DNA from 2 places in the Rhizobium sp. NZLR10 genome. Region 2 is predicted to be linked to the other one. Evidence: predicted binding sites of a transcription regulator. Region 2 holds the regulator's gene; the other holds the start of a gene.
What was found. Region 2 encodes LexA, which represses DNA repair genes until DNA is damaged. Its sites were predicted from a motif close to TGTTCNNNNTGTGTTCNG; they were not measured.
Positions count from the first base shown of each region.

Region 1: HJB82_RS06490 (ATP-dependent helicase) is a predicted target of LexA. The motif match lies at 3,059-3,076, and genes of this name have one in related genera.

Region 1 covers NZ_JABDWE010000003.1:171,961-182,344, forward strand. Annotated here, with positions in the region: gene HJB82_RS06485 (hypothetical protein) at 161-508, shown strand; gene HJB82_RS06490 (ATP-dependent helicase) at 536-3,016, opposite strand; gene HJB82_RS06495 (VOC family protein) at 3,280-3,756, shown strand; gene HJB82_RS06500 (PrkA family serine protein kinase) at 4,164-6,107, shown strand; gene HJB82_RS06505 (YeaH/YhbH family protein) at 6,120-7,394, shown strand; gene HJB82_RS06510 (SpoVR family protein) at 7,391-8,941, shown strand; gene HJB82_RS06515 (adenylate/guanylate cyclase domain-containing protein) at 9,105-10,013, shown strand; gene HJB82_RS06520 (efflux RND transporter periplasmic adaptor subunit) at 10,384-10,384, shown strand, end outside.
Region 2 covers NZ_JABDWE010000002.1:211,470-221,853, forward strand. Annotated here, with positions in the region: gene fabZ (3-hydroxyacyl-ACP dehydratase FabZ) at 1-461, shown strand, start outside; gene lpxD (UDP-3-O-(3-hydroxymyristoyl)glucosamine N-acyltransferase) at 1-1, shown strand, start outside; gene lpxA (acyl-ACP--UDP-N-acetylglucosamine O-acyltransferase) at 458-1,276, shown strand; gene HJB82_RS04270 (LpxI family protein) at 1,280-2,161, shown strand; gene lpxB (lipid-A-disaccharide synthase) at 2,158-3,327, shown strand; gene gltA (citrate synthase) at 3,361-4,650, opposite strand; gene HJB82_RS04285 (ComEC/Rec2 family competence protein) at 4,941-7,370, shown strand; gene lexA (transcriptional repressor LexA) at 7,351-8,070, opposite strand; gene HJB82_RS04295 (VOC family protein) at 8,267-9,163, shown strand; gene kdsA (3-deoxy-8-phosphooctulonate synthase) at 9,160-10,005, shown strand; gene eno (phosphopyruvate hydratase) at 10,147-10,384, shown strand, end outside.

The sequences.
Region 1 (10,384 bases), on a different contig from region 2:
ACCGCGCTGGCGGTGCTCGCGGAAAGGGCCTTGAGCGCTGCGCCGGCTCTCCGCCGCGACGGCATTTCGTCCGCCCTTCCGGACGCGCGATGCGAGGGCGATCTTGCTCCCGGGCGCGATTTCTGCCTTTCTTGCTCAGACGCAAGCCGGAAGCGAAACCATGTCCGAGCCAGAGCCGAACGAGAAGATCGATGCGACGTTCCGAAACGGATCGCTGACGGCGACCGGGATCATCCTCGGTTTCTCCCTTAATTTCATCAGCGTCTGGGTTTCCAATCCCAATGACTGGAGCCGCATCGATATCCTGCCGATGCTGTTCCTGACCATCGGCATAGCCATTCAGGTGAAGGTCTTCGCCGATTTGCTGGCGCGCAATTCCCTCATCGCCGTCAAATATGATCGGTCGCGCCGGCTCTTTCTAATCGGATTGGGAGTCGTCGCCGCGGGGATCGGCATCGCCCTCGTCAATGATATCCTGGGTCTTGGAAGGATGCGGATGCTCGGGTGAGCGTTTTCCCGCCATGCTGACGCGACGTCAGACGCGCTCGACGAACCCGTCCAACACCCGCTTCTGTCCAGCTCGGTCGAACTCGATCGTCAGCTTGTTGCCTTCGATGCCGGTGATGTTGCCGTTGCCAAATTTCAGATGGAATACGCGGTCGCCGAGCGTGAACTTCGACGGTTCCGACGAGGTGGATTTTGCCACCAGTTCGCCTTCGATCGTGCGCCCCTTCGGGCCGCTTTCGCCATAGCCGATACGTTCGACGGCGTGGCCGGAGCGGGAGCCCCAATTGTCGCGCGTGGCGTCGGTCTTGTTGGCCTGGGCGCGTTTCCAGCCGGGGGTGGAATAGGAATTGGCGAAGGGTTCTGATTTGTCGAAGCGGGACTGGCCGTAGCCGCCGCGGCCATACCCACCATAGCTCTGCTCCATTTCGGCGACCTCGACATGGGTTTCCGGCAGTTCGTCGAGGAAACGCGAGGGCAGGGTTGACTGCCAGAGGCCGTGGATGCGCCGGTTGGAGACGAACCAGATATGGCAGCGGTGTTTGGCGCGGGTGATGCCGACATAGGCAAGGCGGCGTTCCTCCTCCAGGCCGGCGCGACCGCTTTCATCCAGCGCGCGCTGATGCGGGAAGAGGCCTTCCTCCCAGCCGGGGAGGAAGACGGTGTCGAATTCCAGCCCCTTGGCCGAGTGCAGCGTCATGATCGAGACGGCATCGAGATTCTCGTTGGTCTCGGCGTCCATGACCAGCGAGACGTGCTCGAGGAAGCCGCGCATCGACTCGAAGCTTTCCATCGAGCGGATGAGCTCCTTCAAGTTCTCGAGGCGGCCGGGGGCTTCGGCACTCTTGTCGTTCTTCCACATGTCGGTATAGCCGGACTCTTCGAGGATCTGCTCGGCAAGTTCGGTATGCGGTGTGTTTTCAAGCAGTTCCTGCCACCGGCGGAAAGATTGAATCACATCGAAGAGTGCCTTTCGCGCCTTCGGCTTCAGCTCATCCGTTTCGATGATGTCGGCGGCTGCCGCAAGCATCGGGATATCGCGGGCGCGCGCGTAGTCATGCAGCGCGCGCACCGTCGTATCGCCGAGGCCGCGCTTCGGCGTGTTGACGATGCGTTCGAAGGCCAAGTCGTCGGCGGGCTGGGCGACCATGCGGAAATAGGCCATCGCATCGCGGATCTCCAGGCGCTCGTAGAAGCGTGGGCCGCCGATGACGCGATAATTGAGGCCGAGGGTGACGAAGCGGTCTTCGAATTCGCGCATCTGGAAAGAGGCGCGCACGAGAATCGCCATATCGTTCAGCAGATGCTTGCCGCGCTGAAGCTGCTCGATTTCCTCGCCGATGGCGCGGGCTTCCTCCTCCGAATCCCAGGAGGCGTGGACCTGCACCTTGACGTCGTTTGGATCGGAGCGGTCGGTAAACAGCGTCTTGCCAAGCCGCCCTTCATTATGGGCGATCAAATGGGCAGCAGCCCCGAGAATATGTTCGGTCGAGCGGTAGTTGCGCTCGAGCTTGATGACCTTGGCGCCGGGGAAATCCTTTTCGAAGCGCAGGATATTGTCGACCTCGGCGCCGCGCCAGCCATAGATCGACTGATCGTCGTCGCCGACGCAGCAGACATTCTGCTTCTCGCCCTTGGAGCGCTGGGCGAGAAGCCTCAACCACATATACTGGGCGGTGTTGGTGTCCTGGTACTCGTCGACGAGGATATAGCGGAAGCGGCCGTGATATTCCTTCAAGAGATCCGGGTTCTTGCGGAAAATCGCGATCGGATGCATCAGCAGGTCGCCGAAATCGCAGGCGTTCAGCGTCTTCAGGCGTGCCTGATAGGCAAAATAGAGATCGCGGCCACGGCCATTGGCAAAGGCGCGGGCATCGCCCTCAGGGATATCGGCAGGGCCTAGACCCTTGTTCTTCCAGGTGTCGATCATGCCGGCGAACTGCTTGGCCGGCCACCGCTTGTCGTCGAGGCCTTCGGCCTGGATCAGCTGCTTGATCAGACGGACGACGTCGTCGGTATCGAGAATGGTGAAATCGGAGCGCAGGCCGACGAGCTCGCCGTGGCGGCGCAGAAGCTTGACGCCGATCGAGTGGAAGGTGCCGAGCCAGGGCATTCCCTCGACGGCGCCGCCGACGAGCAGTGCGATGCGCTCCTTCATCTCGCGGGCGGCCTTGTTGGTGAAGGTGACGGCGAGGATCTGCGACGGGAAGGCGCGGCCGGTATTGAGGATGTGGGCAATGCGGGTGGTCAACACGCGCGTCTTGCCGGTGCCGGCGCCTGCAAGCACGAGGACCGGGCCTTCCAGGGTTTCGACGGCTTCGGTCTGCTCGGGGTTCAGTCCGGTAAGATAATCCGGCCGGGCGCCGCCGTCGCGGGCCGCCATCGCGCGAGCGGCAATGCCGCCGCCGGGGGCGGGCGCTCTTGCTGCGGGCGCGGCAGGCGGCTGCGGCTTGCGCGCCATCTCGTCCGGCTCTTCGTCGAAGAAGGGAATATCGTCGAAACTATTGCTCATGGCGCGTAATGTAGTGATTCGGGAAGGAAAGACCAGAAAAGATGTTCTGCTTTCATTCCCGAGCCACCGCTAATCCAAGCGGGTTACTGCGGGCGGCAAGGCCGCCGGCCGGCGCGGCTGCGCTCGCCATGTCGGCTGGAATGGGGCGAAAATTTCTAATCGCAGTCTGTCGGAACCGGCGCCGGCCGGGCGTCCTTGGATCGGGCTTGGATCATCGGGCAGTAGTCTGGGGACATGCTCATCAACAACAAGGAGGCTGTTGCATGGCGAAGGTCGTTTCAAATCTTTGGTTCGCGGAGGAAGCCCGTGAAGCTGTCGAATTCTACGTGTCTGTTATTCCCGACTCCAGGATCGGCCGCACCACCATATTGCCGGCGGAGACGCCGAGCGGACCTCCCGGCAGCGTCGAGCTGATTGAGTTCACACTCGGCGATCAGGCCTTCCTGGCAATGAAGGCCGGCCCGCTCGATAGCTTCAACCATTCCTTCTCGATCGCGATTCTCCTGGAAGGCCAGGCCGAGATCGATCGGATATGGGAAGCATTCCTAGCCAATGGTGGCACGCCGGAGGCCTGCGGCTGGCTGAAGGACCGCTGGGGCCTGTCCTGGCAGATCGTGCCTCGCATGCTTGCCGAGATGATCGCTGACGACAACCGCGAGCGGGCCAGGCGCGTGACCGAGGTGATGCTCGGCATGGTCAAGATCGATGTCGCTGCGCTGGAGAAGGCATTCAACGGCTGAATTGCCGCGGCGGGGGACGGTCGCGACGATTGGCTCACGGCCCGGATGCGCCCGTTTCCATCATGTCAGGAGCGGGTCGGCACGTGCTGGCCAGCATCGACTCTGCGCAGATTTGGCTGCCAATCGCCGATTTTTCCAGAGTTCGAATCACGGGCGACATTGCACACCCTTTTCATCTTTCTGTCACGTCGCGAAATGTGCTGATACCGCAGGGGTGCTTTTTTCAACTATAATGAGAAACAGTTTCGTAGAGTAAAAATAACCGGTGCATGCACGTTTTTGTGCGTTGCAAGAAACAGCCGGTGAGCGTCGAATATACCTACGAAATTATTGATTCTTAGGAACGTCGTAGCCATCTCGATGGTTATACGACTTTGAGCCTGCGGCATAACCTTAATGGAGGGCCCATGCTGAACGAATCCGTATTCGATGCGTTTACGCGCAGTTACGAAGCACGCCGCGAAACCGATATGTCGGTGGCCGAGTATCTCGATCTCTGCAAAAAGGACCCGATTGCCTATGCCAATGCGACGGAGCGCCTGCTCTCCGCGATAGGCGAGGCGCAAATGGTCGATACCGCCAAGGATACGCGGCTTGGCCGGATCTTCATGAACAGGACCATCCGGATCTATCCGGCCTTTACCGGTTTCCACGGCATGGAAGAGACGATCGAGCGCATCGTTTCCTTCTTCCGGCACGCGGCACAGGGGCTCGAGGAGCGCAAGCAGATTCTCTATCTGCTCGGCCCGGTCGGCGGCGGCAAGTCTTCCTTAGCGGAGCGGCTGAAGCAATTGATGGAGGTTCATCCAATCTATGTGCTGAAGGCGGGCGACGAGATCAGCCCCGTTTTCGAAAGTCCGCTCAACCTCTTCGATCCGGAGACGATGGGGTCGCTGCTCCAGGAGCAATACGGTATCCCGCTGCGGCGCCTGAACGGGCTGATGAGCCCGTGGTGCCTGAAGCGGCTCGACGATTTCGGCGGCGATATTTCCCGCTTCCGTGTCGTCAGAGTTCAGCCTTCGCGGTTGCGCCAGATCGCCATCGCCAAGACCGAGCCCGGAGACGAGAACAATCAGGATATCTCGTCGCTGGTCGGCAAGGTCGACATCCGCAAGCTGGAGACCTACTCGCAGAACGATCCCGATGCCTACAGCTATTCCGGCGGGCTCAACCGCGCCAATCAGGGTATCCTTGAATTCGTCGAGATGTTCAAGGCGCCGATCAAGATGCTGCATCCGCTGCTGACGGCGACCCAGGAGGGGAACTATATCGGTTCCGAGAATATCGGCGCCATACCCTTCTCAGGCGTCGTCCTTGCGCATTCGAACGAAGCCGAATGGCAGACCTTCAAGGCCAACAAGAACAACGAGGCCTTCATCGACCGCATCTGCGTGATCAAGGTGCCGTATTGCCTCAGGGTGATGGAGGAGCAGAAGATCTACGAGAAGCTGATCGAGGGATCGGAGCTGGCGGATACGCCATGTGCCCCGGCAACGCTCGAAATGCTGGCCCGTTTTTCCGTGCTCTCACGCCTGCGCAAGCACGAGAACTCGACGTTCTTCTCGAAGATGCGCACCTATGACGGCGAGAGCCTGAAAGAAACCGACCCGCGCGCCCGCAGCGTTCAGGAATACCGGGATGCTGCCGGCATCGATGAGGGCATGGACGGCATATCGACCCGCTTCGCCTTCAAGGTGCTTGCCTCGACCTTCAATCACGACACCACGGATATCGGCGCCGATCCTGTCCATCTGATGTATGTGCTGGAACAGTCGATCCGTCGCGAGCAGTTTTCCGATGATGTCGAGAAGCGCTATCTGGAATTCATCAAGGCCGATCTTGCGCCACGTTATGCAGAGTTCATTGGCAATGAGATTCAGAAGGCCTATCTTGAATCCTATGCGGACTACGGACAGAACCTGTTTGACCGCTACGTCGATTATGCCGATGCCTGGATCGAAGACGTCGACTTCAAGGATCCCGATACTGGCCAGCTTCTCGACCGCGAGCTCCTCAATCAGGAATTGACGAAGATCGAAAAGCCGGCAGGCATTGCCAATCCGAAGGATTTCCGCAACGAAATCGTCAAGTTCTCGTTGAGGTCCCGGGCATCCAATGGCGGAAAAAATCCGTCATGGACAAGCTACGAGAAGATCCGGGAAGTGATCGAGAAGCGTATGTTCTCGCAGGTCGAGGATCTTTTGCCGGTCATTTCCTTTGGATCGAAGAAGGACTCGGAAACAGAAAAGAAGCATAGCGAATTCGTCTCGCGCATGGCCGCGCGGGGTTACACGGAGAGGCAGGTTCGGCGCCTCGTCGAATGGTACATGCGCGTCAAACAGGCAAGTTAATGCGGAGCCAATATGCACATTGTCGACCGTCGGCTAAATCCGCGCGGTAAAAGTCTCGAAAATCGGCAACGGTTTCTTCGGCGCATGAAAGGTGCCGTGCAGCAGGCGGTAAAGCGTTCTCTGCAAAACCGAAACATTCGCGATGTGCTCGACGGCGGTGAGATCAGCCTGCCGATCGACGGAATGGCCGAACCGAGCCTTCGGAGGGGCGACGGCGGCACCGCCGATCACATTCTGCCGGGAAACAGAGCCTTCGTAGAAGGCGACATCATTCCGCGACCGCCGAGCGCGAGGGGCGGAAAACCAAAAGATGCGGGCGAAGGCGATGGGGAGGACGGTTTCCGCTTCGTGCTCACCCGGGAGGAATTCCTTGATGTATTTCTCGATGACCTGGAACTTCCAGACCTTGCCAAACGGCGTCTAGCCGAAACGGAAGAGGAGACTCCGGTGCGGGCCGGCTATTCCGTCTCCGGATCGCCGTCCAACATCGCCGTCGGCCGCACAACGAGACTTGCAATGATGCGCCGCGTCGCGCTTCACCGTCCGCGTCGCGAAGAGATCGAAGCCCTACAGCGGCAGATCGAGGAGTGCGAGGACGACGAGAGCCGCCTGGCGTTTGAGTCAAAACTCAAATCCCTAACGGAAAAAAGCCGGCGCATTCCCTATATCGATCCGCTCGACGTACGATATCGCCGTTTCGAGAACGAGCCGAAGCCTGTGGCCAAAGCCGTGATGTTCTGCCTTATGGACGTCTCCGGCTCCATGTCGGAACACATGAAGGATCTTGCCAAGCGGTTTTACCTGCTGCTCTATCTTTTCCTGTCGAAGCGCTACAAGAAAGTGGAGATCGTCTTCATCCGCCATACCGACAAGGCCGAGGAAGTCGACGAGGAAACCTTCTTCTACGGTCCGGCGACCGGCGGCACGCTGGTATCCAGCGCGCTTGTTGCCATGCGTCGGATCATTGCTGCGCGTTTCGATCCGGCAGAGTGGAATATCTACGGCGCCCAGGCCTCGGACGGCGACAACGCCCATTCGGACGGAAATTTGAGCGGACAGCTGCTGCGCGAGATTTTGCCGCTATGCCAGTACTTCGCCTATATCGAGGTGGGCGAAGAAGGCGGCGACTCTTCCGTATCCCGTTCACCGCTTTGGATGCTCTATGACGGGATCCGTTCAGAGCTGCTGCCGCTTTCGATGCGCAAGGTCTGCCGGCGCGGCGAGATATTCCCTGTTTTCCACGATCTCTTCCAGAAGCGGGATGCACAGTCGAGGGTGACGCCATGACCATGACGATGAGGCCAAGGGAGCGGCTGTTGTTCGAGGGGGCGGACTGGGACTTTTCAACGCTCCAGCGTATCCACGACGCCTGCGAGGAGATCGCGCTCGGCGAACTCGGCCTCGATGTCTATCCGAACCAGATCGAAGTCATTACCTCTGAACAGATGCTCGATGCCTATTCCTCGACCGGCATGCCGCTCTTTTATCGCCATTGGTCCTTCGGCAAGCACTTCGCGCATCACGAAGCCTTCTACCGCCGCGGCATGCGCGACCTCGCCTACGAGATCGTCATCAACAGTTCTCCCTGCATTTCCTACCTGATGGAGGAGAACACGGCGACGATGCAGACGCTCGTCACCGCGCACGCGGCGTTTGGCCACAACCACTTCTTCAAGAACAACTATCTCTTCAAGCTCTGGACCGATGCGGAGGGCATCCTCGATTACCTCGACTTCGCCAAGGGTTATATCACCCGCTGCGAAGAACGTTATGGCGAGACGGCGGTCGAGCGGACGCTGGATGCGGCGCATGCGCTGATGTCGCACGGGGTGCATCGATATGCGGGCAAGACCACCATCGACCTTCGCCAGGAGGAGAAGCGGCAGCAGGAGCGTCGCGCCCACGAAGAGCAGATGTTCAACGATCTCTGGCGAACGGTGCCCGTCGGCAAGGCCAAGAAGGCGAGCGACGGCGGTTTGGAAAAGCGACGCGCCGCGCTTGGCCTTCCGCAGGACAACATCCTCTATTTTCTCGAGAAAACCGCGCCGCGGCTGCAGCCATGGCAGCGGGAAATCCTTCGCATCGTCCGGCATGTCGCACAATATTTCCATCCGCAGCGGCAGACCAAGGTGATGAACGAGGGAACCGCCACCTTCGTCCATTACAAGATCATGAGCCGGCTTCACGAGCGGGGGCAGATCAGCGACGGCAACTTCCTGGAATTCTTGAAGTCCCACTCCAACGTCGTGTTCCAGCCGAGCTACGACGACCGGCGGTTCTCGGGCTTCAACCCTTATGCGCTCGGTTTTGCGATGATGCAGGATATCGAGCGGATCGTCACGAAGCCGACGGAAGAAGACCGCGCATGGTTCCCCGATATATCAGGGCGAGGCGATGCGATGGCGGTGCTGCGCGACATCTGGGCCAATTACCGGGATGAGAGTTTCATCAGCCAATTCCTGAGCCCGAACCTGATCCGCCAGTTGCGGCTGTTCCACCTCTACGATGATCCGGAACAGACCGAAGGGGTTCTGGTTTCGGCGATCCACAATGAGCGCGGATACTTGCGCATCCGCCGCCAGCTCTCCCGCGAATACGATATCGGCTGGACCGACCCGGCAATCGATATCGTCGATGTCGACCTCGCCGGTGACCGCCGCCTGTTGCTGCAACATATCATGATGAATGGCAGCTATCTTCAGGAAGCCGATACCAGGCTCGTCCTGCAACATCTTGCCGATCTCTGGGGCTACGACGTGTTGCTTCAGGAAATCGATGGCTCGAATACCGTGGCCAGAGAACATTCAGCAAGCCCGCGCAAGATCGTGCAATAATCCGCCGGTATGCTGAAGGGCGATCATGAGCAATTATCGGTGGCGACAGACATAAAGCCTTAGTAGGTTACCGGCGTTGCAATCGCCCACTTGATCCCCTGTCGGCCAGTTTCAGCCTTTGCAGCGATCTTTCCGGGGACGGATAGCGCGGAGACGAGAGACCATGAGTGAAACGCGGCGCAAGCTGACGACGATCTTCTGTGCTGACGTGCAGGACTATACCCGGCTGATGGGAGCTGACGAGGAGGGGACGCTTGCGGCGCTGAAGCGCTGCCGGGAAGCGATGGGGCATCTGATCGAAAGCCATGGCGGCCGTGTCATCAATACCTGGGGCGATGGGCTGATCGCCGATTTCCCAAGCGTCGTCGAGGCGGTGCGCGCGGCTGTCGATACCCAGAACGAACTTGCCGGCTTCAACGCCCGCCGCCCGACGGACGGGCGCATGCTGTTTCGCATCGGCATCAATCTCGGCGATGTGATCGTCGAAAACGACGACATCTACGGCGACGGCGTCAATATTGCCGCGCGGCTGCAGGCCTCGGCCTCGGCCGGCGGCATCGTCATATCCAGTACCGTCTACGATCAGGTTCGCAACAAGGTCGCGGTCGGTTTTGAGTTCCTCGGGCCGCTGATGGTGAAGAACGTCGATGAAGGCGTGCCGAGCTATGCGGTGAAGATCGGCAATGCCAAGGACGAGACGCCGCCTCGCCAACGATCCGGCCCCGCGCGGCCGCAGCCGGCGGCTGAGATCGCCGAGGCAAGACCGGCACCTGGCAGGCGCAGGCTGTTCGGTGTGCTCGGCGTCATCGCCGCTGTCTTGATCGGCATCAATCTTTTATCGTGGCAGGGCGTTTTCTGGGCGTGCTTTCCAGTGCTTGCGCTCGCCGTCGTCGCGGCGCTCGCCTGGAACCGCGACCAGACGCGGTTCAACCGCAGGATCGCCTCGCTGGCGATCGTGGCGCTCGGTATTGCCGGCATCAACCTTTTCACCTGGACGGGGCAGTTCTGGGCGGTGTGGCCAATACTGGGGATTACGGCTGTGATGGGCCTGCGGTGGTCGATGCGTCGCTAAGGCGTGTCGCGCAAAAGTGTGCAGCGGTTTTGCGCTAACGACATGCGTAAATACAAAGCGCTAAAGCGCGAGGCGCGAATCTGAAAGATCGCGGGGCGCTTCAGAAATCCAACCACATCGGCAGCGATTCTGGACGGCATCTCGCCCGACAATCGGCGGTGTTAAAGGCATGGCAGGGGTTTGTTCAAGCAAAAGTGAGCGGCCGGGTTATTTCCATTCTTTGCTGATATTACAAATCGGTAATGCCGGCTGCTTATGCTTGCCGGTAAACTGTAAACGCGCGATATTGTCGCATCAGACGGGAATCTTGATCCCGCAGCGCCTCTTTCGACCGACCCTGGTCCAACCTCGAGTCCCTCCGGAGACGTGAA
Region 2 (10,384 bases):
AAGAAGCCACGACAACGCTTTCTTCGGCGGACATCATCGAGATTATGAAGCTGCTGCCGCATCGTTACCCCTTCCTCATGGTCGACAAGATCATCGAGATCGACGGCGACAACAGCGCGATCGGCATCAAGAATGTCACGGTGAACGAACCGCATTTCACCGGCCATTTTCCGGAGGCTCCGATCATGCCGGGCGTTCTCCTGATCGAGGGCATGGCGCAGACTGCGGGCGCGATCTGTGCAAAGAAGGAAGGCCAGCCGGGTAACCTCGTCTACTTCATGACCATCGAGAATGCGCGCTTTCGCAAGCCTGTCGTTCCCGGCGATCGCGTCGAATTCCATGTCAGGAAGCACAAGCAACGCGGCAATATCTGGAAATTCCATTGCGACGCCAAGGTTGACGGCGCGCTTGTCGCCGAAGCCGATATCGGCGCGATGATCGTTCGTAAGGAACAGGCATGAGCACTATCGCCGAAAGCGCCCATATTCATCCGATGGCTGTCGTCGAAGACGGGGCTGTTATCGGTGAGGGCGTCAAGATCGGTCCGTTCTGCCATGTTGGGCCGCACGTCGTCCTGCATGAAAATGTCGAGCTCTTGTCGCATGCGGTCGTCACCGGCCGCACCGTGATCGGCAACGGCACGCGCATCTTTCCTATGGCCGTCATCGGCGGCGATCCGCAGAGCGTGCATCACGGCGGCGAGGAGACGACGCTTTCGGTCGGCGTCAACTGCACGATCCGCGAAGGCGTGACGATGAACACCGGCACGGCCGATTTTGGCGGCCAGACGATCGTCGGCGATAACAACCTCTTCCTTGCTAATTCCCATGTCGCGCATGACTGCAGGGTCGGCAATCACGTGATCATGTCGAACAATGTCATGCTCGCCGGCCATGTCGTCATCGAGGATCGCGTCATCCTGGGTGGGGGCTCGGCCGTTCACCAGTTCACGCGCGTCGGCCGCCACGCCTTCGTCGGCGGGCTTTCGGCGGTGAGCTACGACGTCATTCCCTACGGCATGCTGAACGGTAATCCCGGGTTGCTGAGCGGCCTCAATGTCGTCGGCATGACGCGCGCCGGCGTCGACCGTGCCGTCATCCATAGGGTGCGTCGCGCTTATAAGTCGATCTTCGAAGGAACGGGTTCGGTCCGCGAAAACGCCGCCGCCATTCGCGACGATTATGCCGATTGCGAGCAGGCGGTCCACATCCTCGATTTCATCGCCGCCGACAGTGACCGCGCTCTCTCCTCGCCGACCCGGGGGCAGAAGGGCTAGTCCGTGGCTTTATCAGGCGAAACCGCTGCGGGCCGGCTGGCGATCATCGCCGGCGGCGGTCTTCTGCCTTCCTATGTCGCCGCAGCTGCGCGTGCGGCAGGTGAAAATCCCGTCATCGTTGCGCTAAAAGACGAAAGCGACCGGCGCTGGGAAGGTTATGACCATGCCGTTATCGGCATCGGCGATTTCAAAGCTCTTGATGGCTTGCTCAACCGTTATGGCGTCGGCCGGGTCGTGATGTCGGGCAGCGTCGCCCGCCGGCCGGAATGGCGCGAGGTGCGCCCGACGCTGCGCATCCTGATGAAAGTGCCAGCCGCCATCCGGACCCTGCTGTCCGGCGGCGACGACACGGTTCTGCAGATGGTCATCCGGCTGATTGAAGGAAACGGCCGCCGCGTCGTCGGCGCCCATGAAATTGCCCCCGACCTCCTTGCCTCTGTCGGCCCGCTTGGTGCCGTCGTGCCCGGCGAGCAAGACAGGCGCGATATCAGCCGCGCAGCCGAAGCCGCAGACATGCTCGGCCGGCTCGATGTCGGGCAGGGCGCCATCAGCATCGGCGGGCGTGTCGTTGCGCTGGAAGGTCTAGAGGGCACCGATGAGATGCTGGACCGTGTCGCAAGTCTCAGAGCCGCCGGGCGGATTTCGCCGCGGCGGCGCGGCGCGCTCGTCAAGCTCTGCAAGCCACAGCAGGATATCCGCGCCGACCTGCCGGCGATGGGCGTTTCCACTGTGCTGAACGCGGCGAAAGCCGGTCTTGCCGGAATCGCGGTGGAGGCCGGCCGCTCACTGGTGCTCGACCGTGCCGCCGTCATCAAGGCTGCCGATGAGGCCGGACTCTTTGTCTGCGGCATCGATCGTGGGCTGCCGGCATGGGGGCTCGAATGAACGGGGCGCCGCTGAAGATCGCCGTCATTGCCGGTGAGGTCTCGGGTGATCTGCTCGGTGCTGATCTCATCGCTGCCCTGAAGCGGATTCATGCCGGCCCGGTGGAGCTTGTCGGCGTCGGCGGCGAGGGGTTGCAGGCCGAGGGCCTGAGATCCCTGTTCGATTTCTCCGAGCTGTCGATCATGGGCATCACCCAGGTGCTGAGCCGGCTGCCAAAGCTCTATACCCTGATCCGCCAGACGACCGCCGCCATCATCGCTGCAAAGCCTGACATTCTCCTCATTATCGACAGCCCGGATTTCACCCATCGCGTCGCCAAGCGGGTCCGCACCGCGCTGCCGGACCTGCCTGTCGTCAATTATGTCTGTCCGAGCGTCTGGGCCTGGAAGGAATATCGCGCCACGCGCATGCTTGCCTATGTCGATCATGTGCTCGCCGTCCTGCCCTTCGAGCCGGCAACGATGCAGCGCCTCAACGGCCCGGCAACCACCTATGTCGGTCATCGCCTGACCGCCGACCCTGCGCTGTTGGAAACCCGGCGCCTGCGCGCCGGCAGGCAGCCCGGCAACGGCCCGATCCTTCTTCTGCCCGGCTCACGCTCCTCCGAAATTCAGAAGCTCCTGCCGCATTTCGAAGTCGCCGCAAGCGAACTTGCCGCCCGCAATGGGCCGATGCGCTTTATTCTGCCGACGGTGACGCACAGGCAAGCGCTGGTTCGCCAATTGACGGCAGCATGGGAAGTAAAGCCGGAGATCGTGGTCGGCGCGGAAGCAAAATGGCAGGCCTTCGCTGAAGCCGATGCAGCCATGGCGGCATCCGGAACTGTCATTCTTGAACTGGCGCTTGCCGATGTTCCCGTCGTCTCCGCCTACAAGGTCGACTGGATCATGCGTCTGCTGACATCGGGCATCAAGACCTGGACAGGCGCGCTGCCAAACCTGATTGCCGATTACGCGGTCGTGCCGGAATACCTGAACGATATCGTTCGCGGCGCAAGTTTCGCACGCTGGATAGAAAGACTGTCAGCCGATACCTACCAGCTCAAGGCGATGAAGGAAGGTTATGATCTTATCTGGCAGCGCATGCAGACCGAAAAACCGCCCGGCGAACATGCCGCCGAAATCCTTCTCGACGTGCTGAAAAAGAAAAAACCCGGTCGCTTCTGAGGTGACCGGGTTTTTCGTTGGTTGGGGAAGCGATCAGCGCTTCGAAACCGGAATGTAGTCACGCTTCGGTTCGCCGACATAGAGCTGGCGCGGACGGCCGATGCGCTGCTCCGGATCCTCGATCATCTCGTTCCACTGCGCGATCCAGCCGACGGTGCGGGCAAGCGCGAAGAGCACGGTGAACATCGTCGTGGGGAAGCCCAGCGCCTTCAGCGTGATGCCGGAATAGAAGTCGATGTTCGGATAGAGCTTCTTTTCGATGAAATATTCGTCGGTGAGCGCGATGCGCTCAAGCTCCATCGCCACTTCGAGCAACGGATCGTCCTTGATGCCGAGTTCGCCGAGCACCTCATGCGTCGTCTTCTGCATGATCTTGGCGCGCGGATCATAGTTCTTGTAGACGCGGTGACCGAAGCCCATCAGGCGGAACGGATCGTTCTTGTCCTTGGCGCGGGCGATATATTCTGGAATGTGGTCGACTGAGCCGATCTCATGCAGCATGTTGAGCGCTGCTTCGTTGGCGCCGCCATGCGCAGGCCCCCAGAGGCAGGCGATGCCGGCTGCGATGCAGGCGAACGGATTGGCGCCCGACGAACCGGCGAGACGCACGGTCGAAGTCGAGGCGTTCTGCTCGTGATCGGCATGCAGGATGAAGATCCGATCCATGGCGCGGGCAAGCACCGGATTGACCACATATTCTTCGCAAGGCACGGCAAAACACATGCGCAGGAAGTTCGAGGCGTAGTCGAGATCGTTCTTCGGATAAACGAAGGGCTGGCCGATATGGTATTTGTAAGCCATGGCCGCAAGCGTCGGCATCTTGGCGATCATGCGCAGGCTGGCGACCATGCGCTGGTGCGGATCGGTGATGTCGGTTGAGTCATGATAGAAAGCCGACAGTGCGCCGACGCAGCCGCACATGACGGCCATCGGATGGGCGTCACGGCGGAAGCCGGTGAAGAACCGGCTCATCTGCTCGTGCACCATGGTGTGGTGCGTGACGCGATAATCGAAATCTTTCTTCTGTACGGTGGTCGGCAGTTCGCCGTAGAGAAGCAGATAGCAGACCTCGAGGAAGTCGCCATGCTCGGCCAGTTGCTCGATCGGATAGCCGCGATGCAGCAGCACACCTTCGTCGCCGTCGATGTAGGTGATTTTCGATTCACAGGATGCGGTCGAGGTGAAACCCGGATCGTACGTGAAGGAAGCCGTGTTCTTGTAAAGGGCACCGATATCGATGACGCTCGGGCCGATCGTGCCGCTTTTGACGGCTAGGTCGACAGATTTGTCACCGATTTTTATTGTAGCGCTTTGATCCGTCATGCTGATCCTCCGAAATGGCGGTGGCGCCATAAAAGCGCCATAGGGGTTAAGCGTCCTTACCGATAGCTATATGATCGTGAAGCTAATGCCAAGTTACCGTGCCGGCATTTTGTGCATTGCGGTATCACCTTTTAGGCACTGCAGCGATGAGCCCCGTGCATATCGGAAGCCAATGATTCGCTTAGTGTTTTGGCGCTGGCGATTTTCCCTCATATTTCAATCGATTATCCTTGCCGGATTTGACTAGAGAATGCATTCTGGCCGTCTTCGCGGGTGACCTTGGGCGGCACATGCAGGAAGTGACGACAGTCGAATTGCGGCCGGAAGCAGGCGCCGGCTCAGCCGGTCCCTCCGGTTTTTCGCCGCCTATCGTGGTGATACGGCCGACCAGGACGCAGTCGACGACATCTTTGCGCCACCGGCTGCTCGCCGCAGCCCGGCAATCGATTGGCGCCGGCATGCGCATGCTGGGCGAGGAGGCGGATCATGGCCGCTTGCTGCTTTTTTCGCCGGTGTTTCTCGGCGCCGGGGCGGCCTTCTGGTTTGTTGCGGCATCCGAATTTCCGCTTGTTGCATCGCTGCTCTCTCTGTTGGTGCTGACGATCGCGGTTCTCATCGTCGGCCGCAGCCGGGCGGCATTGCGGGCGACGCTGCTGGCGCCTGCACTCGTGGCCGGCGGCATGCTCTGCGCACAATTCGAGAGCTGGCGGGCTTCGACGGTGATCCTCGATTCCTCGGTGACGACGACAGTGACCGGCCGAGTCGAGCGGCGAGAAGGCGACGGCCGTGGGCGCTGGCGCTACATTCTTGCCGTCACCGGCACGGAGGCGCCGGAGTTGAAGCGGCCGCCGGGACGCATAACCGCGATCGTCCGCGGCGCCGACATGCCTTTCGACATCGGCGACCTCATCACCGGCAGGGCACGACTGACGCCGCCGGCAGGCCCCGCACTTCCCGAGCTCAACGACTTCTCCTTCGGTGCCTATTTCGATGGCATCGGCGCCAACGGCTTCTTCTACGGTGCGCCAGAGAAGGATCTGGAGGCGGGTCCGCAGGCTGCCAGATCGACATCGGCAGCTCTGCTGGAATGGCTTTACCGCCTGCGCAGTAGCATTGGCGACCGCATACGATCGATCCTGCCCGGCGACACCGGCGCTTTTGCCGCTGCTTTGGTGACCGACGAGCGACGCGCCATCTCGAATGCGACGACGGAGGCGCTGCGCCAGTCCGGCCTTGCTCATATTGTCGCGATCTCCGGCCTCAACATGGCGCTGTCGGCCGGCATCTTCTTCGTCGGCTTCCGGATGCTGCTCAGCCTTTTTCCGGGCGTCGCTCAGGCCTATCCGACAAAGAAGATCGCCGCCGCCGGCGCGCTCAGCGCCGTCACCGCCTACTACCTGATTTCCGGCTTCGGGGTCTCGGCCGAACGTGCCTTCATCATGATGGCGATCATGCTGGTCGCCGTCTTCTTCGACCGGCCGTCGATCAGCCTGCGCAATGTCGTTCTCTCGGCGCTCGTCATCATCGCCATTTCGCCGTCCGAAGTCTTGGGCCCGAGCTTCCAGATGTCCTTTGCCGCGACATTGGCACTCGTATCGGGTTATCAACTGTGGAAGGACCGGCGCGTCCGCGAAAACGCCTTGCTGAAACTGCCGGTCTTCCGACCGGTCGTTGCCGTCGCCGGCTTCTTCGGCGGCGTCTTCCTGACCTCGCTGATCGGCGGTTTTTCCACGGCGCTGTTTTCGATCGAACATTTTCATCGCCTGACCGCTTACGGGCTGCCGGCAAATCTCGCGACGATGCCGATCATCTCCTTCATCGTCATGCCGGCCGGGCTGCTGGCGATGTTGCTCATGCCGTTCGGTCTGGACGTTCCGCTCTGGAAGGTGGTCGGCCTCGGCCTCGACCTGGTGATTGCGGTCGCCAAAACGGTGTCCGGTTGGGGCGGTGATATCGGCATCGGCCGCTTGCCGGCTTGGTATTTCGCTGTCGCCGTGGCCGGCTTTCTGCTGCTGACGCTGCTGCGCACCCGGCTGCGCCATATCGGCACATCGATTATCGCCGTCTCTACGCTCGGCGTGCTGCTTCTGCCGCTTCCCCGGGCGCCGGATCTGGTGATTTCGGAGGATGGCAGTCTCGTCGCAGTGGTCGCGGCTGCGGCAATCGCTTCCAACCGCGAAAACCCGCCGGATTTCATCTTCGATCAGTGGCAGAGAGCACTTGTCCTGCCGACGCATTTCCCGCCGAAAATGCTGGATGGTCCCGCTGTCCCGCCGGAGGGAGACGACCGCCGCGTCAGGCTTTCCCGCGATCAGCAGAATGAAGCGAGGGCGGCGATGCGGGCGGCTGTCGCCGGTGGTGAAGCAAACCGCTTTTCCTGCGTCAAAAAGGCCTGGTGCACATCAAGGCTCGGCAATGGTCATGTGGTTGCCGTCATCGACAACGCTGCCTATCTCGGTCCGGCTTGCGACGCGGCGGATATCGTCGTGACGTCGGTCCGCCTGCGGTTCAACAGCTGCCGATCAGGAGCGACGCTCTTTACCGGTGAGACGCTGCGCAGGACTGGCTCCGTCGAGCTGCGCTTCGCCGATGCCGGCCTGGAGGTCGTGACCGCATTCGAAACCCTGTCGCGCCCATGGAAGCGCCATCGCGCCTATGACTGGCGCAGCAACAGTTTTGCCGAATCCGGCCTCTCCAATGTCAGTGATAGCGGCGAATGAGGCCGACGAGCTTGCCCTGCACCTTGACGCGGTCCGGCCCGAAAATCCGGGTCTCATAAGCCGGATTGGCAGCCTCCAGCGCGATCGAGGCGCCCTTGCGGCGGAAACGTTTGAGCGTCGCTTCTTCGTCATCGACCAGGGCAACGACAATGTCGCCGGGACTTGCGGTGCTGCCGTTGCGGATGATTACCGTGTCGCCGTCGAAGATGCCGGCGTCGATCATCGAATCGCCCTTGACCTCCAGCGCATAATGTTCGCCGGAGCCGAGCATGTCTGCGGGAACGACGATGTCGTGGGTGTTATTCTGGATCGCCGAGATCGGAACGCCGGCAGCGATCCGGCCCATGACCGGCACGGAGACGGAGTTGCCGTTATCGGCGACCGGTTTTGCAGGAGCGGGGGCGGCGACCGGCTGCGGCTTGCCGAGGCTGCCCTCGATGACGCTTGGCGAAAAGCCGCGCCGGGGCTGGATGCTCGGGCTGTAGGCCTCCGGAAGCTTGATGACCTCGAGCGCCCGGGCGCGGTTCGGTAGGCGGCGAATGAAGCCACGCTCTTCAAGCGCTGTGATCAAACGATGAATGCCGGATTTCGAGGCCAGATCCAGGGCATCCTTCATTTCGTCGAAAGAGGGCGGAATGCCGGATTCCTTCATGCGCTCATGAATGAAAAGCAGGAGCTCCTGTTGTTTGCGCGTGAGCATCGACGTGTGACCCCTTGATTGAAACAAATCCAGAACAGAACACTATATGTTCCATATGTGTTCCGCAAGTAGCTAAATTTCCGTAAAACTTGCCGCCAACTCGTTGAGTTTTTTATTTTCATTCGCCGGATTGGCGCACATGTCTTGCATTGAAGGTGGCGCTGTCGCACCCTCTTGCGTTTCAGGGAGGGATATCATGAACGAGCACTCGGCCAAACCGCACCCGCTGGATCATGTCGTGCTGCCCGTTGTCAATATCGACCTGGCGCGCGAAAGGCTCGGCAAGCTTGGCTTCACCGTTGCCGCCGATGCCCGCCATCCCTTCGGAACGGAGAATGCCTGCGTCTTCTTTGCCGACAAGACCTATCTGGAGCCGCTCGGTATCGCCAGCCGCGAGGAGAGCGAGGCATCGGCGCGGCAAGGCAATGTCTTCACCGCCCGCAATCGGGCCTTCCGCTTCCGCTGTGGCGAGGAGGGGCTTTCGGCGGTGGCGTTCGGCACCGGGGATGCCGGCCGCGCTCATCGGAGCTTCGTCGGCAGCGGATCGAGCGCCGGCGACATGCTGCAGTTCAGCCGGCCGATGAAAATGCCGGACGGTTCCGAGACCATGGCCGGCTTCAAGCTGGCCTTTGCCGCTGAGTTGCGCGCGCCGGATTTCTTCCTCTTCTGTGTTGAGCGCATCAATCCTCTGCCGGCCGATCGCGGTGCGCTAGAGACGCATGCCAATGGCGTCACCGGCATTGCCGAGATCGCGCTTTGCGCGCCGGACCCCTCTGCATTCGCCGCCTTCGTCAGCCTTGCAACGGCGCAATCGGCCGTCGAGAAAACCGGTTTCGGCGTTAATATCGCGGCGCCGAATGCGAAAATCAGCCTGATGACGCCGGAAGGGCTGGAGGCCTATTTCGAGATCGCCGTCGCATCCGCCGACCGCGGCCTGCGCGGCCGGGCTATCCTCTTTGCCGTCACCGATCTTGCCGTGACAGAAGCGCATTTGGCTGCTAACGGAGTGACCTACACGCGCAAGAACAATCGCATTCTGGTGAAGCCCGCGCCCGGGCAGGGCACGCTCTTCGCCTTCGAGGAAACACGATGAGCACTGATACGAATTCCGAAGTCAGGATCGGCGAGGGCGCAGGCCAGGTCACATTTTCCAATACCGGCCGCCTGTCGCTGATTGCCGGCCCTTGCCAGATGGAGAGCCGCGACCACGCCTTCATGGTTGCCGGCACACTGAAGGAGCTTTGCGCCAAACTCGGCATCGGTCTCGTCTACAAGAGCTCCTTCGATAAGGCAAACCGCACCTCGCTCTCTGCCGAACGCGGCATCGGGCTTGAAAAGGGCATGCAGATCTTCGCCGACCTGAAGAAGGAGTTCGGTTTTCCCGTCCTGACCGACGTCCACACCGCCGAGCAATGCGCCGCGGTGGCAAAAGTGGTCGATGTCCTGCAGATCCCGGCTTTCCTCTGCCGCCAGACCGACCTTCTGATCGCCGCCGCCGAGACCGGCCGCGCCGTCAATGTCAAGAAGGGCCAGTTCCTCGCTCCCTGGGATATGAAAAACGTCCTGAAGAAGCTCAATGCCAGCGGCAATCCGAACGTGCTGCTGTGCGAACGCGGCGCCTCCTTCGGTTATAACACTTTGGTCTCCGACATGCGCTCGCTGCCGATCATGGCGTCGATGGGCGCGCCGGTTGTTTTCGATGCAACGCATTCCGTGGCGCAGCCGGGCGGGCAGGGCGATTCCTCCGGTGGTCAGCGGGAATTTGTGGAAACGCTGGCGCGCGCAGCGGTGGCGACCGGTATCGCCGGCGTGTTCGTCGAAACCCATCAGGACCCCGACAACGCACCGTCCGACGGCCCGAACATGGTCTATCTCAAAGACATGCCGCGGCTTTTGGAAAAGCTGCTCGCCTTCGATGCTGTCGCCAAGGGCTGACAGTCAAAAGCCTGACATGTTCGTGCTATAGCGACGTTCAGACATGCAGGTCGAGGGTGTCGCAATGCGCCATTGTAATTTGCACGCCTTCGATTATGACAGGCTTCGAACGATTGATCACCCACCGAGCAGGAAGAACCCATGACTGCAATCACCGATATCATCGCCCGCGAGATTCTCGATAGCCGTGGCAACCCCACCGTCGAAGTTGATGTCTATCTCGAAGACGGCAGCATGGGCCGCGCGGCCGTTCCCTCGGGCGCTTCGACCGGCGCGCATGAGGCGGTCGAGCTGCGCGACGGCGGCAAGCGCTACCTCGGCAAGGGTGTGCAAAAGGCGGTCGATGCCGCCAACACCGAGATCTTCGACGCGATCGGCG